DNA from 3 places in the Rhizobium sp. 007 genome. Region 2 is predicted to be linked to each of the others. Evidence: predicted binding sites of a transcription regulator. Region 2 holds the regulator's gene; each other region holds the start of a gene.
What was found. Region 2 encodes LexA, which represses DNA repair genes until DNA is damaged. Its sites were predicted from a motif close to TGTTCNNNNTGTGTTCNG; they were not measured.
Positions count from the first base shown of each region.

Region 1 (10,118 bases), 1.9 Mb from region 2:
GTTGTCGGTGACGATGACATCGAACTGTTTGGGCTGACGTACCAGCTGCATGCCGCCGGCATCGGCCAGCATATGCTCCAGCTGGACGTCGGAATATTTTGCCTTGTGCGTCTCGGTCACGACCTGGTTCCAGAGCACGCCGGACTTCATGACGTTGCGCTTTTCCATGGAGCAGACACGGTTTTGACGGGTTCGGGCCATTTCGAAGGCGACGCCGGCGATGCGTTCGATTTCGTAAGTGTCGTAGACCTGTGTATCGATGCCGCGTTTCTGGCCGTTGCCAAGATCGATAATCTCCTTCGGCTCGCCGAAATAGACGCCGCCCGTCAGTTCGCGGATGATGAGAATGTCGAGACCTTCGACAAGTTCCGGCTTCAGGGAGGAGGCGGAGGCAAGCGCCGGATAGCAGATTGCCGGGCGCAGGTTTGCGAAGAGTTCCAGGTCCTTGCGCAGGCGCAGAAGGCCCGCTTCCGGGCGCACGTCATAAGGCACGCTGTCCCATTTCGGACCGCCGACTGCACCAAAGAGAACGGCATCTGCCGCCAGCGCCTTTTTCATGTCGTCTTCGGAGATGGCCGCGCCATGCGCATCGTAGGCACTGCCGCCGACAAGGCCTTCATCGATGACGAAGCCGGCGTTCATCGCCTCGTTCATGTAAGCAATGATCTTGCGGACCTCGTCCATTGCCTCGGGACCGATGCCGTCGCCCGGCAGCAGGAAAAGATTGCGCGCTGTCATGAAACCCTCCGCGGAAAAACAAGCTTCGGCTTCTTAGACCCCGCCGGACGCCATTTCAAGGAACAGAACGGCTGAATCGGTACGGTTTGCTGCCTCACGATGGCGATGTGCATCCCGGCTTGGAAGCAAAGAAAAAGCCGGGTGGAAGCCCGGCTTGATCGCATGCCGTGTTTGGGCGATTAAGCTGCCCAGGGACGCGATGCGGCGTTTGACTTTTCGAACTTGTCGATCGCAGAGGCCTTTTCCAGCGTCAGGCCGATATCGTCGAGACCGTTCAGCAGGCAGTGGCGCTTGAATTCGTCGAGGTCAAACTTGATCGAACCACCGTCCGGGCCGGTGATTTCCAGGTTTTCGAGATCAACCGTCAGGATGGCGTTGGAACCGCGCGAAGCGTCGTCCATCAGTTTGTCGAGGTCTTCCTGGCTGACCCTGATCGGGAGAATGCCGTTCTTGAAACAGTTGTTGTAGAAGATGTCCGCGAAGCTTGTGGAGATGACGCAGCGGATGCCGAAATCGAGAAGCGCCCACGGGGCATGCTCGCGCGAGGAACCGCAGCCGAAATTATCGCCGGCAACGAGAATCTTGGCATTCTGATATGCCGGTTTGTTGAGCACGAAATCCGGGTTCGACGTGCCGTCTTCGTTGTAGCGGGCTTCCGCGAAGAGGCCTTTGCCGAGGCCGGTGCGCTTGATGGTCTTCAGGTAATCCTTGGGAATGATCATGTCCGTGTCGATATTGACGACCGGGAGGGGTGCTGCAACGCCCGTGAGCTTCACGAACTTTTCCATGGAAACCTGCCTTTGTATGCCGTTTTTCAACGATTGCTCCGGCAATAGAGCAAAACGCCGTAAAAATGAAGGAGAATCTTGGGACGCGTTTAGAGATCGATGATCGTGCCGCGGCCGTCGTTCCAGATGCGCATTTCGCGCTTTGGCTCAGCCTTTGCGCGGACGGGCGCCGGCTTCATCTTCATCGAAAGCGCGCGGCCGGCCATGAGCACGGTCAGGATACCGCCAACGGCGAGCGTCACCGAAAAGGTGAGAGCAGCGAGCGCCACGAATACAGTGATCCCTGCCAGCATGAGGAAGATGGAGCGTATATTCTGCATGAGTTTAGACCTTTCTTCGAAAGGAATGTGGTCCTTGTTTTTTATTTCTGCAAGTCAAGCATGGCTTTTTGTTGTCTTGTCACTCTTCACAAAGCTTGGCACACATTCGTGATGAGCCAGAATTCGCCCATCCGTTCCTTCAGTTTGCACCGCTCGGTGCTGAGCGTTCCCGCGATCAATCTCCGCGCTCTCGAAAAGACCCATGCGCTCGGTTGCGATGCCGTCATTTTCGATCTCGAAGATTCCGTGGCGCTGGAGAAGAAGGAGCAGGCGCGCGAAAACCTGAAAACCTTCTTTTCGGGCAAGCCACTTGCGAACAAGGAAAAGATCATCCGCATCAATGCGCTTTCGTCGGGTTTCGGCCATGCCGATATGGAGCTCGTACAGGCGCTGCGGCCGGATGCGGTGCTTTTGCCGAAGGTGGACGAACCGCAGGATGTCATGGCCGTGAGCGACCTTCTTGCTGATGCCGATGCACCAGAGACCTTGCGTATCTGGGCGATGATCGAGACGCCGCGCGGTATCCTGAACGCGGCGGCAATCGCAGAGGCTGGCCGCACCCTGGGCTCGAGACTCGATTGCTTCGTCGTCGGGCTGAACGATCTGCGCAAGGAGACCGGCGTTCTGCCTCAACCGGGCCGAACCTATCTCGTGCCGTGGCTGATGCAGGTCATCCTCGCCGTGCGCGCCTATGGTCTCGATGCGATCGATAGCGTTTTCAATGATTTTAAGGAAACAGATGCCTTCGAAGCCGAATGCGCGCATGCCCGGGCCATGGGCTACGATGGCAAAATGCTGATCCATCCGATGCAGATCGAGGCTGCCAACCGGCACTTCGCTCCCGATGAGGCTGCCATCCGGGAGGCGGAAGAAATCATCGCCGCTTTCGCCGATCCTTCGGCCGAAGGTCTCAACGTCATCACTTTGAACGGCCGGATGATCGAGCGCCTGCATCTTGTCCAGGCGGAAAGCCTGGTCCATAAAGCCCGCCTGATTGCCGAACGCCAGACTATTGAACGAAAGCCTTTATCATGAAGCTCTATCGCCTTCTGACCGGCCAGGACGACGCCGCGTTCTGCCATCGCGTAACCGATGCCCTCAACAAGGGCTGGTCGCTTCACGGTGCACCGTCGCTGACCTACAATATTCAGACCGGCCAGGTGATTGCCGGCCAGGCGATCGTCAAAGAGGTCGAAGGCAAGGATTATCATCCGGAGATGAAGCTCTCCGAGCAATAGCTCAGCGCTCGACGGCCTCCTCGACGCTCGCTTCGATCCGCTCCATGTCGTCATCGCTCAGGCCGAAATGGTGACCGATCTCATGGATGAGGACGTGGGTGATGATGTCTCCGAGCGTTTCATCGTTTTCCGCCCAATAATCCAAAATGGGACGCCGGTAGAGGCGGATACGATTGGGCATCTCGCCGGTTTCGACCGTGAATCGCTCGGAAATACCCCGGCCTTCGAAGAGGCCAAGCAGGTCGAACGGCGTTTCCAGCGCCATATCCTCGAAAACATCGTCGTCGGGAAAATCTTCGATTTCGATCGTGAGATTGTCGGTGAGCGAGCGAAATTCATCCGGCAAGTGGCTATAGGCCTCCATCGCCAGGGACTCGAATGTGCTGAGCGTTGGGGCATGGCGGTCCCGCCAATCCTCGCTCTGGTCTATGCGGGCCATGAAAATTCCCTTCCTTTGGCGCCCATATAGAACCTTTGCGGTGGATTTTCGAGTGTGGAATCAAAGGCAGGAATAAATTCATAAGAATTGGTTGTTGACTCTTTCAGAAAGCTCTGGAATCCATAAGAACATAACAGGAACAATCTGACTTTGGAGTGAACGTCATGGCGCAGACGGCCGTGGCGCGCGAGCAGCTTTTTGCGCTCCGCGAAACCATTGCGAAACTCGAAGGCAAACCGGCACCGGCGCTTGCGGCGGCGGCACAAGAAGCTTTTGCGGCTGGCGATGAAACCTATTCGAGACCAGCAAAAACGCCGCTGCGTCTGTCCTTTGACATTCCAATTCTCGATGAAGCGCTCGAAGGCGGTCTGCCGCTTAACGGCATTACCGAAGTCCGGTCTCTGATGCTGCGGGATGCAGCCGGCGCCAGCGGTTTCGTGCTGGCGCTTGCGGCCTGGCAGCAGCGGCAGGAGGCGGCGGATGGCATGCCGGTTTTTTGGATTGGTGACAGAATATGCACAATGGAAGCAGGGCATCCCTATGCTGTTGGCCTCAAGAATTTCGGATTGGAGCCGGAACGCTTTCTCATGGCCTCGCCACACAAGCTGGAAGAGGCGCTGTGGCTTGCCGAAACGGCTGTCGAAAGCGGCCTCTTCCCAGCCACGATCCTGGAGGTGCGCGGCAATCCGGCCCAATTCGGTCTTACAGAAAGCCGGCGATTGAGCATGCGGGCAAGGGCTTCCGGCCGCCCGCTTTTTCTGTTGCGGCAGGGCGGCGAGGAGGAGGCGAGCAGCGCCTTTTTCCGATTCCGTGCCGAACCTGCGCCAGCCAGCGCACGGCCTCTGCCGGATGGTTCGATGCTAGAGGGCGGCATCGGCAATCCGGTTTTTCGTCTCATCCTGGAGAAGAGCCGCAACGCGGCTCCCCTCTCCTTTCTTCTGGAGTGGAACCCTCATGACCGCCGGTTTTTCCCCGTTAGCCAACCAGAGCGCACTCGTTCTCCAGGAGAGCAATCAGCGCATTCTGTCGCTCAGCTTTCCCCATCTTCCAACCGACAGGATCGCCCGCAAGAGGTGGGGTCTGTCCTGGCGTTCGGCCGGACGCCCTGATGCGCCGCCGATCGTCTGTTCTGGACGGCTCAACAATGCCATGCGCCTAACGGCGCTCGATGAGGTGGCGGAACGGATCAAACTGAAGAAAAACCAGGGAGTAGCAGAAGCGCGTGCCATATACCCGCTTCTGGATGTCATCGAGGAAGATCTGGCGGCCGATCGCCGGCTTCTCGAGGGCATCGCTGATTGGTGCGACCGTTATACGCCGCTGGTGGCATTCGACGGCAAGGACGGGCTGTTTCTGGATATTACCGGCTGCGCCCATCTCTTTGGCGGCGAAAGGGCCATGCTCAAGGATATCCTTTCCCGGCTCTTCCATATGGGGTTCGATGTCCGCGGCGCGATCTCTTCGTCGCCGGGCCTTTCCTGGGGCGTTTCCCGCTTCGGGGATGGTGGCGTCATCGAAACCGATCAAATGGAACATGTGCTGGCACCACTGCCGGTCGCAGCCCTTCGGCTGGAGGAAGGGACCGTCGAGGCACTGAAGAAGCTCGGCCTCAAATATATCGTCGACCTCCTGTCTGCCCCACGCGCACCGATGGCCCGCCGTTTCGGCGCGCAACTCCTGCTCAGGCTCGACCAAGCGCTTGGAGTGGAAGAGGAGCCGGTTTCCCCGCGGCGGCCCGTTGCCAGTCTTTCCGCCGAACGACGCCTCATCGAGCCGATCGGTACGGAAGAAGATATCCTCGCCGTCACCGGCCAGATCGCCCAATCACTGAAAGCCTCGCTTGAGGCACGCGGCGCCGGCGGCCGGGTATTCGAACTCGTGCTTTTTCGCGTCGACGGCAGGGTCTTCAGGATTCCCGTCGGCGCCTCACAGCCTCTCAGGGATCCGAAGCATATCGCTTCGCTTTTCAGCGAGCGTCTGCAGGCAATTCACGACGATCTCGACGCCGGCTACGGCTTTGAAATCCTGCGGCTGAATGTGCTGCGCCATGATCCCTTCAATGCGACGCAGGGGGATTTCGAAGGAGGCCGACAGAAAGAGACATCGCTTGCGGCGTTCATCGACAAAATCGCAGCCCGCCTCGGCGCGGATTGCCTGCAGAGATTTCAACTGCGCGAGAGCCATGTGCCGGAGCGGGCGGCGATTGCAATTCCCGCCATGGAAGGCGTTCAGGCACGCCGCAAGGCGGAGGATGGAAATCCTTTTCCTTCCAGAAGTGAGCGTCCCCTGCGGCTTTTTGCCAGGCCGGAGCAAGTGGAGGCCCTGCTTGCCGAAGTGCCCGACGGTCCGCCGCAAATCTTCCGCTGGCGGCGCATGCAGCATCGCGTGGCAAGAAGCGAGGGACCGGAGCGGCTTGCCATGGAATGGTGGATCGATGGCGCGGAGGCCGAGGCACGCGATTATTTCCGCATAGAGGATGATGCCGGTCACCGCTTCTGGATCTATCGCGAAGGTTTTTACGGGCATGAACTTCCTCCTCGCTGGTTCATGCATGGGCTCTTTGCATGAGCACGACGCCCGCATTTTTCGAGATTGGTGCGAGAACGAACTTCTCGTTTCTTGAAGGAGCCTCCAGTCCCGAGGAGATGGTGGTGCAGGCAGCTTGCCTGAAGCTCGGTGGAATCGGGATTGCTGACAAGAATTCGGTTGCCGGGGTCGTGCGGGCGCATGCGCAGGCGGAGGAGATCAGGAAAAAATTCGAGAGGAAGGAAGCCGGCCTTCTGGAAGAGGACGAGAAGATGCAGATCATTCCCGATCCAATCCGCATCCAGCCCGGTGCGCGTCTCGTCTTTGCGGATGGAACTCCGGATGTTCTTGCCTATCCACGAAACAGGCGAGGATGGGCGCATCTTTGCCGTCTTCTGAGCGCCGGGAACCTAAAACCGGAGGCGGAGAAAGGCTCCTGCATTCTCACCGAGGCGGAGATCATGGAATGGGGAGACGAGATGATGCTCGCCCTTGTTCCTGACCGGCTCGTTGTGAATGATGCCGTTGGCCAGCAAGCATTTGAGAATTGCCTGCAGCGGTTTCGAAAACGCTTTCGCAAGACAGTCCATATGGCGCTGGCGCCGGCTTATGACGGCCGCGACAAACAGGTTTTTGCAATCCTTTCCATGCTTGCCGCCCGCAACCGCATTCCGCTGATCGTGACCAATCAGCCTCTTTATCATCATCCTGACCGGCGGCCTCTCTCCGATATCGTGATTGCGATCCGCAAGCATGTTCCGATTGCCGAAGCCGGTTTCCTTCTGGCGCCGAATGCAGAGCGCTATCTCAAGGGAACGCGGGAAATGGTGCGTCTCTTCAAGGACTATCCCGACGCGATCGACAATACACGTGCATTCTTCTCCAGCTTGACCTTTTCGCTCAAGGAGCTGGAGCACAATTATCCGCCTGAAAACGATCCTGGCGAAACGCCGTATGAAACGCTCGAACGGTTGACCTGGGCCGGAGCTGCAAAGCGCTACCACCCGCAGCGCGTTCCGCAGAAAATCGTGACACAGATCGATTACGAACTGGATCTCATCAGGCAGAAAAACTACGCTTCCTATTTCCTGACAGTTTACAAGATCATTCAACACGCCCGCTATAAGCTCGGGGTTCTGTGCCAGGGCCGCGGATCAGCTGCGAATTCGGTCATCTGCTATTGCCTTGAAATAACGGAAGTCGATCCGAACAAGGCCACCTTGCTTTTCGATCGGTTCATCTCGATGGACCGGGATGAACCGCCGGATATCGATGTCGATTTCGAGCACGACAGGCGCGAAGAAGTCATCCAGTACATCTATAAAAGATACGGTATAGAGCATGCCGGGCTGACAGCGGGGGTGACCACCTATCGCACCCGCTCTGCTGGCCGCGAAGTCGCCAAGGCCTTCGGGCTTTCGGAAGATGTCCAATCGGCGATCAGCAGCCTCGTCTGGGGCTGGTCGGAAGACAATCTGTCGGAGCGCGATGCAAAGGCGGCTGGTCTCGACATTAGCGATCCGGTGACGAAGAACGTCCTCAGATATGCGTCCGAGCTTCTCGGCTTTCCGCGTCACCTCACCCAGCATGTCGGCGGATTTGTCATCACCCGGGACCGGCTCGACGAAGTCGTGCCCATCATGAAGACGGCGATGCCGGACCGCTACATGATCGAGTGGGACAAGGACGATCTCGACAATGTCAAGATTCTCAAGGTCGATGTTCTGGCGCTTGGGATGCTGACCTGTCTTCGCAAGGCCTTCGAACTTCTTCAGCTGCACTACGATGTGAAGAAAACGCTCGCCGATCTCGGCAACAAGGAGCATGGGGAAGAGGGCAAACCGGTTTACGCGATGATGTGCCGGGCCGATACGCTGGGCGTCTTCCAGATCGAAAGCCGGGCGCAGATGAGCATGCTGCCGCGACTGAAGCCGAGGGAATTCTACGATCTCGTCATCGAGGTGGCAATCGTCCGGCCAGGACCGATACAGGGCGATATGGTGCACCCCTACCTCAAGAGACGGGAGCAGAAAACACCCATCGAATATCCCAGCAAGGAATTGAAGGCGGTGCTGGAAAGAACCCTCGGCGTTCCCCTGTTTCAGGAACAGGCAATGCAGATTGCGATTACCGCCGCAGGCTTCAAGCCGGCGGAAGCCGATCGGCTTCGACGGGCAATGGCGACGTTCAAGAGAACCGGCACGATCGGCAATTTCGAGAAGCGATTCATCGAGGGAATGGTTTCGAGAAACTATTCGTCTGAATTTGCGCGGCAGTGTTTCAATCAGATCAAAGGCTTCGGCGAATACGGCTTTCCGGAAAGCCATGCGGCCTCCTTCGCGTTGCTCGTCTATGCTTCATCTTGGATCAAGGCCTACTATCCTGATGTCTTCTGTGCGGCGATGCTGAACTCGCAGCCGATGGGTTTTTATGCGCCGGCGCAATTGGTCCGGGATGCCAGGGAGCACGGCGTGGAAATTCGTGCGGTGGATATCAATCGTTCGGATTGGGATTGCCTCCTGGAGGATGCGCGTTTCGACAAGTCAAAGATCGACTTCCGGCACAGGGACATGAACAAGATCATCCGGACGAAGAGGGCGGTTCGCCTCGGTTTCCGGCAGGTGAAGGGCCTTTCCGGCGACATGATAAAGGCGAAATTGATCGCAAATCGAGGTGCCGGCTATAGATCGATCCGCGATCTATGGCTGCGCTCGGGCCTTGAAAAATCGGATATCGAACGGCTGGCAGATGCAGATGCGTTCGGTTCCATCGGCTTGTCGCGGCGAGAGGCGCTCTGGGCGGCGCGGGCGCTTGATGTGAAAAGTGCCGCAGAGAGGCTGCCTTTGTTCGATCGGGTGTCGCATGTCGATCTCCAAGTCGAACCGAGGGTGAAACTGCCCGAAATGCTGCCGGGCGAACAGGTGGTCGAGGATTATCGCTATCTCTCGCTGTCACTGAAAGCGCACCCTATCTCCTTCCTGCGAGATGATTTCCAAAGAGCAGGCATTACGCGCAATGTCGATCTTCTGGCCGTGCCGAACGGAAAGAGGGTGACGATTGCAGGGCTGGTGCTGGTCCGCCAGCGCCCGGGCTCGGCCAAGGGCGTGATCTTCATGACGCTTGAGGATGAAACGGGTGTTGCCAATGCCATCGTTTGGAAAAAGACTTTCGAGAAATACCGCTCGGTTGTCATGGGGGCGCGGCTCGTGAAAATCCATGGCAAATTGCAAAGTCAGAGCGGCGTCATTCACACTGTGGTCGAGCATATCGAAGATATGACGCCCGCTCTCGGCCTTCTGCAGAAGGAGGCGCAGCGCTTTGGTCTTTGCGAACGCGCCGACGAGGCTATGCGGCCGGCAGTCGATGCCCGCGCAAAGAAGATGGCGCGTATCCTCGAAAAGGAAGCAGTCGAAAGGCGAGTGATATCAACAAGCAGTGAGACGAATGCTGGGGAGACCGCAAAGGTTATGCCGAAAGGGCGCAACTTTCACTGATGGGTTAGCGATAGATGATGTTGCCAATGTCAGCGTGCCCAGCCATCTTTTCGGCGGTGGCACGAAATGCATTTTGCCGAGAGGTCCGGTCAGCGGTTCCTCTCGCTCGCCGCGCCTTCTACCTCGATTTTTTTCTTGACAGACACCATCTTCTTTTGCAGAAAACACGATAGTCAGTGTCATGTTTGGAAATGAAGACGTGCTCGTCTGCAGTTGCAACTATATAACCGACAAGGAAATCCGGGAGGTCATCAACGACCTTCTCGATGAAGACTGTTGGCAGCTTATCGTGCCTGCGAAGGTCTATCATGCGATGGAAAAGCGCGGTCGTTGCTGTGGCTGTTTCCCCAACGTCGTCAACCTCATCATCCAGACCACCGAGGAATATCATGCCCGTCGCCACTCGACGGATGACGAGATATTTGATTTCATGTCCCGCCTGAAACAATTCCATGAAGAAAACAGGAGAGCGGACATTGAAAGGCGACAAAAAGGTCATCGAGCGGCTTAACGAGGCACTTTTCCTCGAACTCGGCGCAGTCAACCAATATTGGGTTCACTACCGCCTGTTGGAA
Region 1 covers NZ_CP064187.1:3,857,026-3,867,143, reverse strand. Annotated here, with positions in the region: gene leuB (3-isopropylmalate dehydrogenase) at 1-738, opposite strand, end outside; gene leuD (3-isopropylmalate dehydratase small subunit) at 918-1,526, opposite strand; gene ISN39_RS18870 (hypothetical protein) at 1,616-1,846, opposite strand; gene ISN39_RS18865 (CoA ester lyase) at 1,958-2,881, shown strand; gene ISN39_RS18860 (DUF1737 domain-containing protein) at 2,878-3,084, shown strand; gene ISN39_RS18855 (metallopeptidase family protein) at 3,086-3,523, opposite strand; gene ISN39_RS36480 (hypothetical protein) at 3,688-4,632, shown strand; gene ISN39_RS18850 (DNA polymerase Y family protein) at 4,544-6,091, shown strand; gene ISN39_RS18845 (error-prone DNA polymerase) at 6,088-9,543, shown strand; partial or broken gene ISN39_RS18840 ((2Fe-2S)-binding protein) at 9,679-10,054, shown strand; gene bfr (bacterioferritin) at 10,020-10,118, shown strand, end outside.
Region 1: the regulator LexA is predicted to act here: its motif matches at 3,648-3,665, upstream of ISN39_RS18855 (metallopeptidase family protein).

Region 2 (10,118 bases):
CGCGCTTGGAGAAATCGGCCTGCGCGGTCGCGCGGGCGGTCGACGTGCCCATGGCGTAGCGGTTATTCTCTATCACGTAGATGACGGGCAGCTTCCAGAGCTGCGCCATGTTGAAGCTTTCGTAGACCTGGCCCTGGTTGGCCGCGCCGTCGCCGAAATAGGCGACGCTGACATTGTCATTGCCGCGATACTTGTTGGCGAACGCGAGGCCGGTGCCGAGCGAAACCTGGGCGCCGACGATGCCGTGGCCGCCGTAGAAATGCTTTTCCTTGGAGAACATGTGCATGGAGCCGCCCTTCCCCTTGGAATAGCCGCCCCTGCGTCCCGTCAGCTCCGCCATCACGCCGCGCGCGCTCATGCCGGTCGCCAGCATATGGCCGTGATCGCGGTAGCCGGTGATGACCTGATCGCCTTCCTTGAGCGCGAACTGCATGCCGACGACAACGGCTTCCTGGCCAATATAAAGGTGACAGAAACCGCCGATGAAGCCCATGCCGTACAGCTGGCCTGCCTTTTCCTCGAAACGGCGGATGAGCAGCATTTCGCGATAGGCCTTAAGTTCGGTATTGCGGTCGAAATCGGCGATAGCCCCGCCATTCGATTGCTTGCTCTGAGGTTTTGCGCTGGTTTTGCGGCTGGAAACGGTCGCGGTCTTTCGCGGCGCCATTCAACCCTCCCTATGGGTTTGTCGTTTCTTAGGTGGCGCGTACCATAGGGAAGAAATTTGGCCACAGCAATGCCATAAATGCATGGCACGTATTCTGCTTTAAATAATTGATAAAGCTACAGAATTGCCAATTAACCTATTTCCGGTTAATTGGCGTAGGAATTGAATATGACGATTTCGTCGGCCCGCGACATGTTCAATTGATAGCGGGCTTTTTCGTCCAGCATGTCCTTGTCGAGCGAGCCATCGCTCAACAGCGCGACTTGCTGCTCCAGATGTTCGCGTTTCGCCTTCAAGACCGCAAGCTCACGCTCGCGCGCAATTCGGCGCTTCTCGAAGCCTTCCGTGGCCCGGAGACCATAGTCGCCGTGAATGCAGTGATAACCGAAATAGGAGAGAAAAGCGACCGTCATGGCCGGAATGACGAACCGGCCGATCTTTCTCTTCTTATGATGCTTTGTCCACATACGCACACATGCTCTCAAACGCATTACCTATTGAGCGAGCCTACGCCTGAGAGATTAACCGTCCGTTGACTATGAATTTAGAGCAACAAAAAACCCGCGCCGGTGAAGCGCGGGTTTCAAGGATCTGATTTTTAAAGGCTATCAGCCACGGATGATCGAGCGGCCGGCGTAGCGAGCCTGCGGGCCAAGGCCCTCTTCGATGCGGATCAGCTGGTTGTACTTCGCCAGACGGTCGGAGCGCGACAGCGAGCCGGTCTTGATCTGACCGCAGTTGGTCGCGACGGCGAGATCGGCGATCGTGGAGTCTTCGGTCTCGCCCGAGCGGTGCGACATGACGGCGGTATAGGCTGCCTTGTGCGCGGTGTTGACGGCGTCGAGCGTTTCGGTCAGCGATCCGATCTGGTTGACCTTCACGAGGATCGAGTTGGCGACACCCATGCGGATGCCGTCGCGCAGGCGCTCCGAGTTGGTGACGAAAAGATCGTCGCCCACCAGCTGCACCTTCTTGCCTGCGAGGTCCGTCAGGGCTTTCCAGCCGTCCCAATCGTCTTCAGCCATGCCGTCCTCGATCGAGATGATCGGGTACTTGCCGGCGAGATCGGCGAGGTATTCAGCCATGGCGCCCGATTCAAGCGTGCGGCCCTCTCCTTCGAGAACATACTTGCCGTCCTTGAAGAACTCCGTCGAAGCGCAATCGAGACCGAGGCAGATGTCATCGCCCGGCTTGTAGCCGGCTTTCTCGATCGACTTCATGATGAAATCGAGCGCTTCGGGCGCGCTCTTCAGGCCCGGCGCGAATCCGCCCTCGTCGCCGACATTGGTGTTGTGCCCCTGGGCCGAAAGCTCCTTCTTGAGGACGTGGAAGACTTCCGAGCCCATGCGAACCGCTTCGCGGATCGAATCGGCGCCGACCGGCATGATCATGAACTCCTGGAAGTCGATCGGATTGTCGGCATGCGCGCCGCCGTTGATGATGTTCATCATCGGAACCGGCAGCAGATGCGCGCTCGCGCCCCCAACGTAGCGATAGAGCGGCAGGCCGGCAGCCTGGGCGGCAGCCTTGGCGACGGCGAGCGATACGCCGAGGATGGCATTGGCGCCGAGGCGGGACTTGTTCGCCGTGCCGTCCAGTTCGATCATGATGTTGTCGATCTGGATCTGGTTCTCGGCATCGATGCCGCCGATCGCGTCGAAGATTTCCGTGTTGGCAGCCTCGACGGCCTTTTCAACACCCTTGCCGAGATAGCGCTTGCCGCCGTCGCGAACTTCGACGGCCTCGTGCGCACCGGTCGAGGCGCCGGACGGCACAGCCGCACGGCCCATACTGCCGTCTTCGAGATAGACATCGACTTCAACGGTCGGATTGCCACGGCTGTCGAGAATCTCGCGGGCGATAATGTCGGTAATTGCAGTCATGATCTCTTCCTGCTCGGTGGGTGATAAATCGTTCGAAGCCTGTTTAATCGAAGGCACGCAAATTACAATGCCACACCGACGACACACGGCATGGCATGGCCTATAGCCCGAATATGTCAGGCTTTTGAAGAAGCCGCTCGCACCCCATCGATCCCTGCCGAGAGCTTGCTCAGGCGTTTCGGAACCTCAGGTTTTGAAATGACACCCGTCACTTTCGATCTGGTTGTAAATTTATCGGTCAGTAACCAATCAATATTATGATTAATACTCATTGAGGAAATACTGCCCCGCTCTCCGGCAAGTAGTATTGCATGATGCGATTCCTCGTGCGGTCCAAATCCGCCTGATATACGGACCTTCACGATTTCAGGTCCCCTCGGAAATTCCAGAATAATTTCAAACGAACAGCATCTGTTCGCTATTCAATTCATGGGGCGCAGGATGAAACTCAATATTGCACGCAGCCTTGCTATCTTCGCGATGGTCGTCGCCGCGGGATTGATCGCTTCGATCGGCATACAGAATTATGCCTTCAATAAGCTGCGGGTGAACGGCGAGATGTACAAGCAAATCATCTACGGCAAGGATCTCGTCGCCGATATCCTGCCGCCGCCCCTCTACCTCGTTGAGTCTTACATGCTTGCGCTCGAAGCGGTGCAGCGCCCCGACGTTGCCAAGAAGAACGTCGAGCGCATCGAACATGTCCTGAAACCCGCCTACGAGGACCGCCGCAAATATTGGCTGGCGACCGCGCTCAGCTCGGACCTTAAGCAGAAGCTCTTGAACGATGTCCTTGTCAAAGGCGGCGTGTTCTGGAAGGTGATGCAGGAGGAACTCGCGCCGGCCATTGTCAAGAATGACTCCGCAGTCATTCCGGCGTCCTTCGAAAAGCTTGCGACGAATTTCCATATCCATGAAAACGCCGTCAACGAACTCGTCGATATGGCGAACACCTTCCTGGCGTCCGCTGAAAAGGACGCCGCCGAACAGACACGCATCCTTTCGGCTATCACGCTCGCGGCTGCCGCAGTCTCGCTTTGCCTGCTTCTTGGCGGCCTTTACGTCTTCCGCCGCCGCGCCATCGTGCCGCTCTCGGGGATGCGCGACTATATGGCCATCCTTGCTGGCGGCGACTATTCGAAGGATGTGCCCTTCAGCCGCCGGGCCGACGAGATCGGGGAGATGGCGCGCGCCGTCACCGTCTTCCGCGAATCCGCCGAAGAGCGGAACAATATCCGTGCGCGCCAGGATGCCGAATGTCAGGCCCAAGCACAGCGCGATGCGGCGCTTGCCGCTGCCAAGGCAGACGAGGAAGCCGTCCGCGAGGGCGTCATCGCCAGCCTGAGCCGCGGCCTGGAACGGCTCTCCGGCGGCGATCTCACGGTCCAGCTTAGCGAGCCTTTCGACGCAGCCTACGAGAAGCTGCGCGAGCAGTTCAATTCGAGCGTCCGCACGCTTTCTGAGGCAATGAGGGAAATTTCGACCGTGACGAATGTAGTAAGGACCGGCTCCGGCGAAATCGCATCGAGCACAAACGATCTGGCCCGGCGAACAGAGCATCAAGCCGCCTCGCTGGAGCAGGCGGCCTCGGCGCTCGACCAGATCACGGTCACCGTCAAGAACTCGTCGGAACGGGCCAATGAAGCCAACGTGATGATGAGGGCGACGAAGGAAAGCGCCAGCTATTCGGCAACCGTCGTGCACGAGGCGGTCGCTGCGATGGAGAAGATCGAGACATCATCTGCGCAGATCGGCGATATCATCAACGTCATCGACGAAATCGCCTTCCAGACCAACCTGCTCGCGCTCAATGCCGGCGTGGAAGCCGCCCGCGCGGGCGAGGCCGGAAAGGGTTTTGCGGTCGTTGCACAGGAAGTGCGCGACCTTGCCGGCCGCTCCGCCAATCTGGCAAAGGAAATCAAGCAGCTGATCGAGACGTCTTCCAGCCAGGTTTCGGCCGGCGTTGCCTTGGTCAACCGCACCGGTGAAGCGCTCAGCAATATCGATCAGCAGGTTCTGAAGGTCACCGCGCTGATCGAGTCGATCGTGCGTTCCTCCACCGAACAAACGACCGCTCTCCTGGAAGTCAACGCCGCCGTCAACACTATGGACAGCGTCACGCAGCAGAACGCGGCGATGGTTGAACAGACAAGTGCCGCCTGCCGCGAGCTCGGTGACGAGGCGATACACCTCAATCACCTGCTGGCCCGTTTCCTTCTCGACGACGTAACGGCGTCCGCCGCAACGCGGTCGTACTCAAGCCAAAGGATGGCGCTCGCCGGTTGACGGCGGGCACCTTCCGCCAGTATCAGGCCGCCTTGGCGACGGCGTCGAGGGCCAGCAGCTTTTCCAGAAGCCGCGGCATGTCGTTCAAATACACCATGTTTGGGCCGTCGCAGGGGGCATTGTCCGGATCCTGGTGGGTCTCGATGAAGACACCTGCAACTCCGACCGCAACTGCCGCCCGCGCCAGCGTCTCGACGAACTGGCGCTCCCCGCCCGACGTCGTGCCCTGGCCGCCGGGCTGTTGTACGGAATGGGTCGCATCGAAAATGACCGGAGCCCCCATGGCCGCCATGATCGGCAACGAGCGCATGTCCGAGACCAGCGTATTGTAACCGAAGGACGCGCCACGCTCACAAAGCAGAACATTCGAATTGCCGCTCTGATTTAGCTTGGCGAGAACATTCTTCATGTCCCAGGGAGCGAGAAACTGGCCCTTCTTGACGTTGATGACACGGCCGGTCTTCGCGGCTGCGACAAGCAGGTCCGTCTGACGGGAGAGGAAGGCCGGGATCTGCAGAACGTCCACGACCTCGGCGACCAGCGCGCATTGCTCTTCCGAATGGATATCTGTCAGAACCGGAATGCCGAGTTCCTTCTTGAGGTCGGCGAAGACTTCCAAGCCCTTCTCTAGACCGATACCGCGTTTGCTCGACAGCGAAGAGCGGTTCGCCTTGTCGAAGGAGGTCTTGTAAACGAGCCCGATGCCGAGCTTGCCGCAAAGCTCCTTGAGCGTGCCCGCAACCATGAAGGCATGGTCGCGGCTCTCCATTTCGCATGCGCCGGCGATCAGCGACAGCCTGCCACTGTTTGAAAATACGACGCGGCCGGCACCTTCGCCGACTGCGACTTCGGAATTCGTATTGCTCATCGGATCTCCTCGAAGGCGAAGATCGCACCTTGGCCGGGCGCAGGCTTCACCAGGACTCTGTTGTTCTTGCGTGTATAGGGCATCCCGTTATCAGCCAAAAGCGCTTCTGTCACGGCAAGATCGGTGGTGCGGAAAACGACAGCGCTGCCTCTTAGCCCCTTATCCACGGATAACGGCACCGAATCGAAATAAGCCTCCATCCCTTCCGGCGACAGAAGACTGATCCTGGCATTCGCTGCCGCGATCGCCACGCCAAACGGTGTCCGCTCGATTTCCGTCGTAGACACGGCCAACTGAAGGAACGAGCCGAAGGCTTCAGGCTCGGGCGCGCTTAGCACCATCTCCGAGATACCGGTTGCACCGTTCGCATGCTTTTCCAGCGCGCTCCGATCGGCCGGAAAGGCGTTGATGCGCTGGCAGTCAAAGAGGAAGAAATCCGGCACCCGAAGATCGGCGGCAAAGGCAAGCTTGAAAGTGCCTGTCGATTGCGACCCGTCCGGCATCTTGATCAGGCGCGAAAACTCCAACATGGCGCCGCCGCTCTTTCTCGCACGAACGAAATGAGCATGGTCGGCGTCCGCGTCCTCCGTGCTGAATGCGGCCGCAGAGAATCCGTCATTGCCGCACCGGAAACGAAAGGCCTGGTCGCGCGCCACAAAGACGTTTCCGTGCCGCACTGATTCTTCACATTCTTTCGCGCTCGCGACACCAAGCGGCTCGAGATAGGTCTTGTCGGCGAAAAAAACGCAAGCATTCACCGTGCCGAAAGGATGACGGCCCTCGGCGGCAACCGTGAACCCCAATCGTCCCAGCCGCTCCCGCGCGAGATCGATGTTGGTGACCGGTAGAACAAGATGATCCAACGGATGCAGCATGGCGTCAGGTCTCCATTTAATGTGCTGAAGATGTGTGCCGCTATGTGGTCAATGCAAGCTGAAAGCGCTGATCCGGCAAACAAAAGTTTCCAAAAATGAACGCAGTTGAGACGAAGTTTTACGAAAATTTAGGTACTTGCGGAACACATATGGAACATATAGTGTCCGTTCTGGCTTTGTTTCACGAATTTGGGGTTAAACTTCGATGCTGACACGCAAACAACAGGAGCTTCTCCTCTTCATTCATGAGCGTATGAAGGAATCCGGCGTTCCGCCATCGTTCGACGAAATGAAGGATGCGCTGGATCTCGCGTCCAAATCCGGCATCCACCGGCTGATTACCGCTTTGGAAGAGCGCGGTTTCATTCGTCGCCTACCGAATCGCGCCCGCGCGCTTGAAGTGATCAAGCTGCCGGAAGCCTACAGCCCGAGCATCCAGCCCCGCCGCGGCTTTTCGCCGAGCGTCATCGAGGGCAGCCTCGGCAAGCCGCAGCCTGCTGCCGCCGCGCCGAAGCCGGCGAACGAAGACAATACCAGCTCCATTTCGGTTCCCGTCATGGGCCGTATTGCGGCAGGCGTGCCGATCTCGGCGATCCAGAACAACACGCACGACATCAACGTTCCGGCCGATATGCTCGGCTCCGGCGAACACTACGCGCTTGAGGTCAAGGGCGATTCGATGATCGATGCTGGCATCTTCGATGGCGACACGGTCATCATCCGCAACACCAACACCGCCAATCCCGGCGACATTGTCGTGGCACTGGTCGATGACGAGGAAGCGACGCTGAAGCGGTTCCGACGCAAGGGTGCGTCCATCGCGCTGGAAGCGGCGAACCCCGCCTACGAGACGCGCATCTTTGGACCGGATCGCGTAAAGGTTCAGGGTAAGCTCGTCGGCCTTATCCGCCGCTACCATTGACCGGCAGCGCGTCGCCGGCAAAGGCGACGGCGCGCCACTCATAGGCGTGGCGGCTCTAGGGGCGATCGAGTTTCTCGAAGGCGGTTGTCCAAAGCACGGTACGGCGCCGGTTTTCCGCAAGGTTTCATTCGCGAAATGCACTGCGCCGCATCGGCAGGCGCCGAACCGCAGCCTTGCCAGCGTGACGACGATGTCCGCGGCATCGCAAGCCGGGCGTGGCACCGTTCCGCATCGCATTTCTTGCCTCTTCCTGCTGCTCCGGTGAAAATTTCGCTTTCCCTCCGTCTTTCGCGGGTCGCAGCGCCCTCACGGCTGCGATCGGTCAAAGCCAAAGCGCTGAGCGCAACGTTCGTGCCGGACGCAAACCAGATCGCCGCCCCAAGCCCGAAAAAACCGTCGCAAAGCGCAGGCGTGTGCCCTGAGCGGCTCCTTAGCTTGCCATTTGCAGGCCGAAAGCCTTGGGTATGCAGCCACAATGACTGATCGGTGGCTACGGGACTGAACGGTGGCTATTGACGGGCGAGAGCTCTGCTTTTGCCAAAGGCTTCTTCCCGCATTCCAAAAGCGCAAGCCGGGAAGCGCGCACACTGCTTGTCCGCGACATCTGCTGAAGCGGAAATGCGCAGCTCGGCCGTTTTCAACTCCGGCATGCACCCAGCCCGCTGACACCCTATGAATACAACCAGAATGCAGCCCTGAGGGCGTTTCAGCAACAATAATCGATTGAAAAAAGTCCAAAAAATTGGATTGCAAAAGCCGAATTAAATCATTGGCTTCCGCTATGCGCCTCCGGCATCGCAGGAGTGTCTAAAAGTTGATACTGCGATGCACAAAATGGCGCCACGGTAACTTGGCATTGGCGCCGTGATCATATAGCTATCGGAGAGGACGCTTAACCCTATGGCGCTTTTATGGCGCCGCCGCCAGTTTGGAGGATCAGCATGACGGATCAAAGCGCAACAATCAAAATCGGCGACAAAACCGCCAATCTTTCCGTGAAAAGCGGAACGATCGGTCCGGATGTCATCGATATTGGTGCACTCTATAAAAACACCGGTTCCTTCACGTACGATCCTGGTTTCACCTCGACCGCTTCCTGTGAATCGAAGATCACCTATATCGACGGCGATGAAGGCATTCTGCTGCATCGCGGCTACCCGATCGAACAGCTTGCCGAACATGGCGACTTCCTGGAAGTCTGCTATCTGCTGCTTTACGGCGAATTGCCGACGGCTGCCCAGAAGAAGGATTTCGACTACCGCGTCACGCATCACACCATGGTGCACGAGCAGATGTCTCGCTTCTTCACCGGCTTCCGCCGCGACGCCCATCCGATGGCCGTCATGTGCGGCTGTGTCGGCGCTCTGTCTGCCTTCTACCACGACTCGACAGACATCACCGATCCGCATCAGCGCATGGTCGCAAGCCTGCGCATGATAGCCAAGATGCCGACTATCGCGGCCATGGCCTACAAGTACTATATCGGCCAGCCGTTCGTTTATCCGAAGAACGATCTCGACTACGCCTCGAACTTCCTGCGCATGTGCTTCGCGGTACCGTGCGAAGAATATGTCGTGAACCCGGTCCTCTCGCGCGCCATGGACCGTATCTTCATCCTGCACGCCGATCACGAGCAGAACGCCTCGACCTCGACGGTTCGCCTCGCCGGCTCTTCGGGCGCCAACCCGTTCGCATGCATCGCGGCCGGCATTGCCTGCCTTTGGGGCCCGGCTCATGGCGGTGCCAACGAGGCGGCGCTCAACATGCTTTCGGAAATCGGCTCGGTCGAGCGCATTCCGGAATATATCGCCCGCGCCAAGGACAAGAATGACCCGTTCCGCCTCATGGGCTTCGGTCACCGTGTCTACAAGAACTACGATCCGCGCGCCAAGATCATGCAGAAGACGACGCACGAGGTTCTCGCCGAACTCGGTCACAAGGACGATCCGCTTCTCGAAGTCGCGATGGAGCTGGAACGCATCGCGCTGACCGACGAATACTTCATCGAAAAGAAGCTCTACCCGAACATCGACTTCTATTCCGGCATCACGCTGAAGGCGCTGGGCTTCCCCACGACGATGTTCACGGTGCTCTTTGCGTTGGCCCGCACGGTCGGCTGGATCGCCCAGTGGAACGAGATGATCGAGGATCCACAGCAGCGCATCGGCCGTCCGCGCCAGCTCTATATCGGCGAACCGCTGCGCGACTACGTTCCGGTTTCGAAGCGCTAAGCCGCTTCCGCCCGAAAAAAACCCGGTCAGAGACGGCCGGGTTTTTTCTTGTCCAGAATGTCGAGAACGATATCCGCCGCTTTCTCGCCCGGCGGCTTTTCCGTCTGCATGCGCTGCCAGACAAGGTCGAAACCTTCGAGCATTGCGCGCCGCTGGAGCGTGTCGCTGGAAAGGCGTTCCATCCAGCGCGCCAGGCTCGCGCCACGAACGACCTCGTTGATGTATTCCGGGACGACGGCATAGTCGGCGATCAGATTAGGGATTGCTCCCGTCCACGTCTTGATGCGCCGCGTCATCATAGTGATGATCCAGTCTGTCTTATAGACTGAGACTGTCGGCACGCCTGTAAGTGCAAGCTCGAGGATGACAGTCCCCGAGGCAGCCAT
Region 2 covers NZ_CP064187.1:1,498,706-1,508,823, reverse strand. Annotated here, with positions in the region: gene pdhA (pyruvate dehydrogenase (acetyl-transferring) E1 component subunit alpha) at 1-667, opposite strand, end outside; gene ISN39_RS07635 (septum formation initiator family protein) at 814-1,134, opposite strand; gene eno (phosphopyruvate hydratase) at 1,276-2,550, opposite strand; gene ISN39_RS07625 (hypothetical protein) at 2,667-2,912, opposite strand; gene ISN39_RS07620 (HAMP domain-containing methyl-accepting chemotaxis protein) at 2,992-4,836, shown strand; gene kdsA (3-deoxy-8-phosphooctulonate synthase) at 4,859-5,704, opposite strand; gene ISN39_RS07610 (VOC family protein) at 5,701-6,579, opposite strand; gene lexA (transcriptional repressor LexA) at 6,785-7,501, shown strand; gene gltA (citrate synthase) at 8,443-9,732, shown strand; gene lpxB (lipid-A-disaccharide synthase) at 9,759-10,118, opposite strand, start outside.

Region 3 (10,118 bases), 380 kb from region 2:
AGATGGGGATCGGCGAGCGCAAGAAGCTCTCCTATGTCGGCCATGTCGCGGTCAACCTCGTGATCGACAGCCGCTACGACATCGTCGGCGATCCCGATCTCGTGGCCATCGGCCTGCCGGTCTATGACGACGAGGGCGACGAGATGGAAGACACGCTCTTCGACGCCGTCGTCGGCGCTATCGAGAGCATCCCGCGCGCCCGCCGCAAGGACCTCGACATGATGCAGGAGGCGGTGCGCCGCGCGGTCCGCGCTGCGGCAAACCAGACCTGGGGCAAGAAGCCGATCGTCACGGCGTTCATCACAAAGGTCTGATCGATGCTTGGCCGCGTCAACCACATCGCCATCGCCGTCCCCGACCTTGCCGCAGCAACGGCAGGCTACCGCGACACGCTGGGTGCCAGGGTCTCGCAGCCGCAAGCTTTACCTGAACACGGCGTCACCGTCGTCTTTGTCGAATTGCCGAACACCAAGGTCGAACTGCTGGAGCCGCTCGGCGAAAATTCGCCGATCGCCGCCTTTCTCGAAAAGAACCCTTCCGGCGGTATGCATCACATCTGCTACGAGGTTTCGGACATCCTTGCGGCGCGCGATCAACTCGCGAAATCGGGCGCGAGGGTGCTTGGCAGCGGCGAGCCGAAAACCGGCGCCCATGGAAAGCCGGTGCTCTTCCTGCATCCGAAGGACTTCTTCGGCACACTGATCGAGCTGGAACAGGTCTGAGGCAGGCTGCGGCAGAGTGACCTGACTGCGGAAGCGTCCGGATATGGGATTTGAGCTATCCACCATTCCGCTCTATAAGCGCGTCTGTTGCAATGTTTGCAACGGCGTCGCGGGACACAGAAATGCTGCAGATTTTTCTACAGGGCTTTGCCGTCTATTTCGTCGTGTGGTGGATCACGCTTTTTGCCGTGCTGCCGATCGGCCTGCGCACGCAGGCGGAGGACAATGATGTGGTTCTCGGCACCGTTCCGAGCGCGCCGACGCGTTTTCGGGCGCTTTTCACCTTCTCACTGACGACCATCGTTTCGGCGGTTATCTATGGCGCCTGGTATATCTCCTCGACCTATTTCGGCTGGGGTTTCGACGCCCTCCCGCAGATTGGCCCGAGCTTCCGATGAAATGGAGCTTTTGCTCAATCTTTGAGCATATGTAAACTTGCCGGAAAGTCGGAGCAGTCATACGGGCGTCACGGAAATGACGCAGAGAACTCACGCAACGGCATGACGCCTTGCCGTAAGGTAAGACCTAGGGCTTTTCTGCGTCGAGTTAGGCTGGAAAAACAAAAAAAAACAAGGCTGAAAGCCTTGTTTTAAGTATCGCGTGATCTGTAACCGTTGCCGGGGCTGCGACGAGCGCGCCTAAGATCTGATCCTCCCAAGACTTGACCGCGAATTCGACAGGAATTTAATCTCCCTGCCTGTTTTGTGAGCTAAAGCTAGCTCAAAGATTAAGCTTTGTCATCAGCTTTTTTTGCATTTTTGCTACACTTGAGAAAAAAATACCTGTTGACAAGATTTTGATGCAAACCTTTAGAAATGCCCGCTTTTTTTCGCATAGGCATTTTTCGGCCGCAAACTTGCGTCTACGATAGGCTGCTCGCGCGTCACGCGGGTTTCTTTCCGGCCGCGAAGCGGTTATGACGCTCCCGATATCAACGATCGCCGTCGATTCCGCATGAGAGCGGAATCCCAACTGCTCTGGAATCCGTCATGCGTCTGTCCCGCTATTTCATGCCCATCCTCAAGGAAAACCCCAAGGAGGCGGAAATCGTCTCCCACCGGCTGATGCTGCGCGCCGGCATGATCCGCCAGCAGTCGCAGGGCATTTATTCCTGGCTGCCGCTCGGCAAGCGCGTTCTAGACAAGGTGAACTCGATTATCCGCGAGGAGCAGAATCGTAGCGGCGCGATCGAGCTTTCCATGCCGACGCTGCAGTCCGCCGAGCTCTGGCAGGAGAGCGGGCGCTACGACGCCTATGGCAAGGAAATGCTGCGTATCAAGGACCGCCAGGACCGGCCGATGCTCTATGGACCGACGAATGAGGAGATGGTGACGGATATCTTCCGTTCCTACGTCAAGTCCTACAAGAACCTGCCGCTGAACCTCTATCACATCCAGCTGAAGTTCCGCGACGAGATCCGCCCGCGTTTCGGCACCATGCGCTCGCGCGAGTTCATGATGAAGGATGCCTATTCCTTCGATCTGACGCGTGAAGGCGCCGAGCACTCTTACAAGAAGATGTTCACGGCCTACCTGCGCACCTTCGACCGCCTGGGGCTGCGCGCCATTCCCATGCGCGCCGACACCGGTCCCATCGGGGGCGATCTCAGCCATGAATTCATCATTCTCGCGGAGACCGGCGAATCGGAAGTGTACAGCCACAAGGATTTCGTCAATTTCGATATCCCGCCGGCCGATACCGATTTCGACGATGCCGCCGGCCTGAATGCGATTTTCGACAAGTGGACCTCTGTCTATGCAGCCACCTCGGAGATGCACGACGAAGCAGCATTCAACGCCATCCCGGAAACCGAGCGTCTTTCGGCGCGCGGCATCGAAGTCGGCCACATCTTTTATTTCGGCACGAAATATTCCGAGCCGATGGGCGCCAAGGTGCAGGGGCCAGATGGCAAGGAACACACTGTTCACATGGGTTCCTACGGTATCGGGCCGACACGCCTTGTTCCCGCCATCATCGAAGCATCGCATGACGACAACGGAATCATCTGGCCGGCTTCTGTTGCGCCGTTCGATGCGCTCGTGATCAACATGAAGGCGGGCGATGCCGGTTGCGATGCAGCATGCGAGAAGATCTACGCGGCGCTTTCGAAGGCCGGCAAGGATGTTCTCTATGACGATACCGATGATCGCGCCGGAACGAAATTTGCCACCGCCGACCTGATCGGCATACCGATGCAGATCATCGCCGGCCCGCGCGCGGTCGCGAACGGCGAAGTGGAACTCAAGGACCGCAAGACCGGTGCCCGCGAAACGATGACGATCGACGCGGCGATCAACAAGCTCTTGGCGTAAGGCCGAACGGAGGCGAAATGGCAGATGCGGCGGTGGACCAGCGGGGTTCGAAATCCGGCTTCGGTCCGGCGGTCAGGCCATTTTCCGCCTTCGAACGCCTTGTGGCGTGGCGTTATCTGCGCGCACGCCGCAAGGAAGCCTTCATCTCGGTCATCGCCGGCTTTTCCTTCGTCGGCATCATGCTGGGCGTTGCGACGCTGATCATCGTCATGGCGGTCATGAACGGTTTCCGCACCGAGCTGATCTCGCGCATTCTCGGCATCAACGGCCATATGATCGTGCAGCCGGTGGACGGACCTTTTACCGACTATGCGGCATTGACCGACAGGTTCGCGGCGGTGCCCGGCATCAGGATGGCGCTGCCGTTGGTCGAGGGGCAGACGCTGGCATCGGGCCAGGCGGGTGCTGGAACCGGCGCACTGGTGCGCGGCATCCGCGCCGAAGACCTGACCAAGCTCAAGACGGTTTCCGACAATATCAAGTCCGGAGACCTCGTCGGATTTGCTTCGGGGCAGGGCGTTCTCGTCGGTTCGCGCATGGCGGAGCAGCTCGGTCTGCAGGCAGGCGACACCATCACGCTGATTTCACCGGAAGGTGACGTGACGCCGATGGGCATCAATCCGCGCGTCAAATCCTACACGGTCTCCGGCATCTTCGAGATCGGCATGTCGGAATATGACGCGGCGATTATCTATATGCCGCTTGAGGAGGCGCAGCTCTATTTCAATGCCGAGGGCCTCGTTCAGTCGATCGAGCTCTTCGCCAACAATCCCGACGATATCGACAATCTCCGCCCCAAGGTGGAGGAAGCGGCAGGCCGTCAGATCGCCATCACCGATTGGCGCCAGCGCAACCAGACCTTCTTCTCCGCCCTGCAGGTGGAGCGCAATGTGATGTTCATGATCCTGACGCTGATCGTTCTGGTCGCGGCGCTGAACATCATCTCCGGCCTGATCATGCTGGTGAAGGACAAGGGCAGCGATATCGCGATCCTGCGCACCATGGGCGCGACGTCCGGCGCCATCATGCGCATCTTCTTCATGACCGGTGCTGCGATCGGCATCGTCGGCACTATTGCTGGCGTGCTGCTCGGCGTCGTCGTCTGCATCAACATCGAGTCGATCCGCCAGTTCTTCTCCTGGGTCACGGGCACCGTGCTCTTCAATCCGCAACTCTATTTCCTGAGCCAGCTGCCGGCCGAGATGAGTCTCGGCGAGACGGTCTCTGTCGTCGTCATGGCGCTGGCGCTCTCCTTTCTCGCGACCATTTTCCCCGCCTGGCGGGCCTCGCGGCTCGATCCGGTGCAGGCGCTCCGCTACGAATAAGGAATGCTGATTTCAATGAAACGGAACGTCGTTCTCAAGCTTTCCGGCGTCGAGCGTCACTATGGCCAGGGCGATACCGTGCTCACCATTCTGAAGGGCGCCAATTTTACCCTCCACAGCGGCGAGATCGTCGCCCTGGTCGCTCCTTCGGGCACCGGCAAATCAACGCTGCTGCATGTCGCGGGCCTGCTGGAGCATCCGGACGGCGGCGAGGTCATCGTCAACGGTCAAGTCTGTGAAGGGCTGACCGACGAGAAGCGCACGGCGATCCGCCGCAGCGAGATTGGCTTCGTCTACCAGTTCCACCATCTCCTCCCGGAGTTTTCGGCCCTCGAGAATATCATGATGCCGCAGATGATTGCCGGTCTGCCGCGAAAGGAGGCGGGCGAACGCGCAAAGCAGCTGCTCGACTATATGCGCATCGGCCACCGCGCCAGCCATCGTCCCGGCGAGCTTTCGGGCGGCGAGCAGCAGCGGGTCGCGATTGCGCGCGCGGTTGCCAATGCGCCGACCGTGCTTCTCGCCGACGAGCCGACCGGGAACCTCGATCCCGAGACCGCGAGCTACGTGTTCGATGCGCTGGAGGCGCTCGTCCGCCAGTCCGGTCTTGCAGCGCTGATCGCCACTCATAACCACGAACTCGCCGGCCGCATGGACCGTCGCGTGACCATCAGCGACGGTAAGGTTGTCGAGTTCTGATTAGGGGCGGATGAGGCCGCCTCGGTAGTCCAGTTCGTAGGCTCTCCGCTCTGCAACGATGATCATTTCCCGTCCGCTGAAGTGATCGCAATCGCCGGTGCTGTGGTCGGCATAAAAGCCGAAGGCATGCTCGAATTCCATGCCGCCCAGGAAGCGACTGTATTCGGCATACATCGTCGAAAGCGCGGCTTTGATGACGGCGCCTGCCTTCTCCCCATCGATCAGCGTCGGCTCGACAATGCGGCCGAAATAGTTCATCACCCAGACGGGCTCGCCGCCCAGCCACACGACTTCTTGTCCGGCGAAATCCGTTCCGCCGAAATAGCTGTCGAGATAGCGCCATTCTCCGCGCTCGTAGCCGATGTCGTGCGATCCGCTGCGGCAGGGGTCCAGCTTTCTCCCGCCGCCGACATAGGTATTTGCCTTCGCTTCGACGATGAAGCCGTTCAATGCAGCAAGATTCATGGCTCTCGGCCTCCCGCGCTGAAGCTCTCCCAAAAACGTATGCCTGTAAAGAACAAAAAGAGAACTGGCGACTATTGGCCGCAGATCGATTGAACGGTTTCGTCGCTCCACTGCTCGATGGTGATCACGCGCGGCGCGGCTTTCACGTCCTTTCCGTTCTTCTGCAACTTGCCGGTCAGCGCATTGTAGTCGCATGAACCGCCGGCATTGGGATCGAGCGTGTCGTAGTGATTGTGGGTGTAACCGGCGACAACGAATTGCTTGTTGCGGTAGGCAAGCGTCAGCGTCAGATCCCAGCGCTCGCGGCCGATCGCGCTGTTTTGGGAATGGACTGCAATGGAGGATTTGCCGGCAGCCTTGATCGTGGGCTCTTGGCCGAAAACGCCGTCTGCATCCGTGCTGCCCCAGATCTTACTGGGCGCGCTTGCCGAAAGCCTGAGCAGTTCGTGGTCGGCGTCGCGCAGATAGATGTAGATGCCGATCTGCTCTTTTCTCTCCGCATCGGCCGGTGCGACGAGGATAGCCAGATCCAGCTTGCCGTCGCCGTTCCAGTCTCCCGTCGCGCCATCGACGATGGCGTCAGGGTTTATGTCCGCAGCCGACGTCGCCGTTGCGACGAGAATGGCGATGAATGCAATGACAACCCTCATAATTCTCCTCCGGTCCGCCGTTAACTATGCGCAAATGATTCCTGTTGACAACAGAACAATAGCAGAACAAATTGGAAACATAACGAGTAAAGGAGAGCCAGATGACTGACATGATCCGTGATATCGCAGCATTCACCTCCATTGCAATGTTCGTTGCCAGCTTTTCGTTGATCCTCATGGCACTGTAAGTTTTCAGGGGACCGCATCGCTTTCATGCGGTCCGCACAAGGGACTGCTTCTGGACATCGCTGTCATCAAGGCCGACAATGCAAACCGATTCATTCGGGCGATTGGAAGGGTATGAAATGGCGGATGCACAGAGCGGCTTCGTCGGCGGTACGCCGGGTTTCGTGCATCTGCGTGTCCACTCGGCTTATTCGCTCCTTGAAGGGGCGCTGCCGCTGAAGAAGATCCTTTACAAGGCATCGGGCGATAGCCAGCCGGCGATCGCCATCACAGACACCAACAATCTGTTCGTCGCTCTCGAATTTTCGCAAAAGGCGATGGAAGAGGGGCTACAGCCGATCATCGGCTGCCAGCTGTCGATCGATATGGACGGCCTGGAGACAGAAAGGCGCGGCGGTCAGCAGGCGCTGGCCAAGCTGCCCTCGATCGTCGTGCTTGCCGCGACCGCGGAAGGCTACGAGCGGCTCGTCGATCTCGTCAGCCGCGCTTATCTCGGCGGCGACGACAACCAGGCGGTCCATATCAGGGCATCCTGGCTGGAAGAGGCCGGAACCGAAGGGCTGATCGCGCTGACGGGTGCGCTTGGCGGTCCCGTCGATGGGGCACTGAAGCAGGGCCATGCCGCGCAGGCGCAAACCCGGCTGCTTGCCCTGAAGCGCCTCTTCCCAGACCGGCTCTATGTCGAATTGCAGCGCCACGGAACCTATGACAAGCGCCATGAGCAGAAGGTCGTGGGGCTTGCGTATGAGCACGATCTGCCGTTGGTGGCGACCAACGAGGCCTTCTTCCCGACGCGCGACGATTATGATGCCCATGATGCGCTGATGGCCGTTGCCCATAACGCCATCGTCTCGGACGACAGCCGCTTCCGCCTGACGCCGGACCACTATTTGAAGAGCCGCGCCGAGATGGCGAAACTCTTTGCCGATCTGCCGGAAGCGCTGCAAAACACGGTCGAGATCGCCCGCCGCTGCTCCTTCGTACTGAAGACCCGTAAGCCCATCCTGCCGCGCTTTACCGGCGCCACCGACGATCCCGAGGAGGCGGAACGCGCCGAAGCGCTGGAGCTCCGCCGTCAGGCGGAGGAGGGCCTCGACATGCGCCTTTCGACGCTCGGCATGTCGCCCGGCTATGAGGAGAAGGATTACCGCGAACGGCTGGAATTCGAACTCAGCGTCATCGAGCGCATGCGGTTTCCGGGCTACTTCCTGATCGTTGCGGACTTCATCAAATGGGCAAAGCAGCATGATATCCCTGTTGGCCCCGGCCGCGGTTCCGGTGCAGGCTCGCTCGTCGCCTATGCGCTGACGATCACCGACGTCGACCCGTTGCGCTTTTCGCTGCTCTTCGAACGCTTCCTCAATCCGGAACGCGTCTCGATGCCCGACTTCGACATCGACTTCTGCCAGGACCGCCGCGAAGAGGTGATCCGCTACGTGCAGCAGAAATACGGCCGCGCACAGGTGGCGCAGATCATCACCTTCGGTTCGCTGCAGGCGCGCGCTGCCCTCCGCGACGTCGGCCGTGTGCTGGAAATGCCTTACGGCCAGGTCGACAAGATCTGCAAGCTGGTGCCGAACAATCCGGCCAATCCGACGCCGCTCTCCAAGGCGATCGAGGAGGAGCCGAAGCTTCAGGAGGAGGCAGCGAAGGAGCCCGTGGTGGCGCGCCTGCTCGATATCGCCCAGAAGATCGAGGGCCTTTACCGCCACGCCTCGACGCACGCCGCCGGCATCGTCATCGGCGACCGGCCGCTCTCGAAGCTGGTTCCGATGTATCGCGACCCGCGCTCCGATATGCCGGTCACCCAGTTCAACATGAAGTGGGTCGAGCAGGCCGGCCTCGTAAAGTTCGACTTCCTCGGCCTGAAAACGCTGACGGTACTGAAAGTTGCGGTCGATTTCGTAGCCAAACGCGGCATCAAGGTGGACCTCGCCGCGATCCCGCTCGATGACAAGAAAACCTACGAGATGCTCTCTCGCGGCGAAACGGTCGGCGTGTTCCAGGTGGAAAGTGCTGGCATGCGCAAGGCGCTGATCGGCATGAAGCCGGACTGCATCGAGGACATCATCGCCCTCGTCGCCCTTTATCGCCCGGGCCCGATGGAAAACATCCCGACCTACAATGCCCGCAAGCATGGGGAAGAAGAGGTGGAGTCGATCCATCCGATGATCGATCACCTGCTCAAGGAGACACAGGGCGTCATCGTCTATCAGGAACAGGTGATGCAGATCGCCCAGGTCCTGTCCGGCTATTCGCTCGGCGAAGCCGATCTTCTGCGCCGCGCCATGGGCAAGAAGATCAAGGCGGAAATGGACCAGCAGCGCGAACGCTTCGTCGACGGTGCCATCAGCAACGGCGTGTCGAAGCCGCAAGCCGACAACATCTTCGAGCTGCTGGCAAAGTTCGCAAACTACGGCTTCAACAAGTCGCACGCCGCCGCCTACGCTATCGTCTCTTATCAGACGGCCTATATGAAAGCGCATTACCCGGTCGAGTTCCTGGCCGCGTCGATGACGCTCGATATGTCGAACACCGATAAGGTCAACGATTTCCGGCAGGATGCCAAGCGCCTCGGCATCGAGGTCATCGCACCCTCGGTTCAAAGCTCGTTCCGCCAATTTGAAACCGGCGACAACCGCATTTATTACGCATTGGCGGCGCTGAAGGGCGTCGGCGAAAATGCCGTCGATCACATTGTCGAGGTGCGCGGCGACGAGCCTTTTGCCAGCATCGAGGATTTCTGCCTGCGCATCGATCCGCGCCAGGTCAACCGGCGCGTGCTGGAAAGCCTGATCTATGCCGGCGCCTTCGATTGCTTCGGCCAGGATCGCGCAGAGCTCGCAGCCGGCCTTGATCGCATTCTGGGCTATGCCCAGCGCGCGCAGGAAAATAAGCTGAGCGGCCAGTCGGATATCTTCGGCGGCGCGCTGTCGTCCGGACCGGAGAAAATCGCGCTGCCGCCGTTTTCGCCTTGGCTCGCTTCCGAGCGGCTGCTCAAGGAGTTCCAGGTGTTGGGCTTCTACCTGACGGCGCACCCGCTCGACAGCTACAACAACATCCTGCAGAAGATGCGGGTCCAGACCTTTGCGGAATTCTCCGCCGCCGTGAAGCAGGGCGCAACCAATGCCCGGCTTGCCGGGACTGTCATTTCGAAGCAGGAGCGCAAGACGCGCACCGGCAACAAGATGGGCATCATCGTCTTTTCGGATTCGTCCGGACAGTTCGAAGCTGTGCTGTTCTCCGAAATGCTGAACCAGTACCGCGACGTGCTGGAACCCGGGAAGTCCTTTGTGCTAACCGCCACCGGCGAGGAGCGGCCGGAAGGCGTCGGTCTGCGCTTGCAGACGATCCAGTCGCTCGAGGAAAAGTCGCTGCAGATGCAGAAGTCGCTGCGCGTTTATGTCCGCGATTCCGGTCCTCTGCGCGCCGTTGCGGCGCACCTGAACGCCAAGGGCGACGGCCTCGTTTCCTTCATCGTCATCAAGGAGGACGGCAAGCGCGAGGTCGAGGTCGAACTGCCGCAAAAATACCGCATCACACCGGAAATTGCCGCCGCCTTGCGCGCCGCCCCCGGCATCGTCGATGTCGAGCTTGTCTAGGTCATGAACTGCCTGAACCAGAATCAGGGAACGCCCCGTTCCTGAAGAAAGGCTTGGGTGATCTGCTCCGCTAGCCGTGCCATCTCGCCGGCGGGAATCTGCAGCACGCCATGCTCGGCCATGAGCGCGTGGTACTGTTGCTCTTCGAGGGGTATGC
Region 3 covers NZ_CP064187.1:1,120,153-1,130,270, forward strand. Annotated here, with positions in the region: gene ISN39_RS05505 (ribonuclease J) at 1-314, shown strand, start outside; gene mce (methylmalonyl-CoA epimerase) at 318-722, shown strand; gene ISN39_RS05515 (DUF1467 family protein) at 845-1,120, shown strand; gene proS (proline--tRNA ligase) at 1,712-3,034, shown strand; gene ISN39_RS05525 (lipoprotein-releasing ABC transporter permease subunit) at 3,052-4,359, shown strand; gene ISN39_RS05530 (ABC transporter ATP-binding protein) at 4,375-5,058, shown strand; gene ISN39_RS05535 (DUF5680 domain-containing protein) at 5,059-5,523, opposite strand; gene ISN39_RS05540 (hypothetical protein) at 5,595-6,173, opposite strand; gene dnaE (DNA polymerase III subunit alpha) at 6,479-9,961, shown strand; gene ISN39_RS05550 (HIT domain-containing protein) at 9,985-10,118, opposite strand, start outside.
Region 3: the regulator LexA is predicted to act here: its motif matches at 6,236-6,253, upstream of dnaE (DNA polymerase III subunit alpha).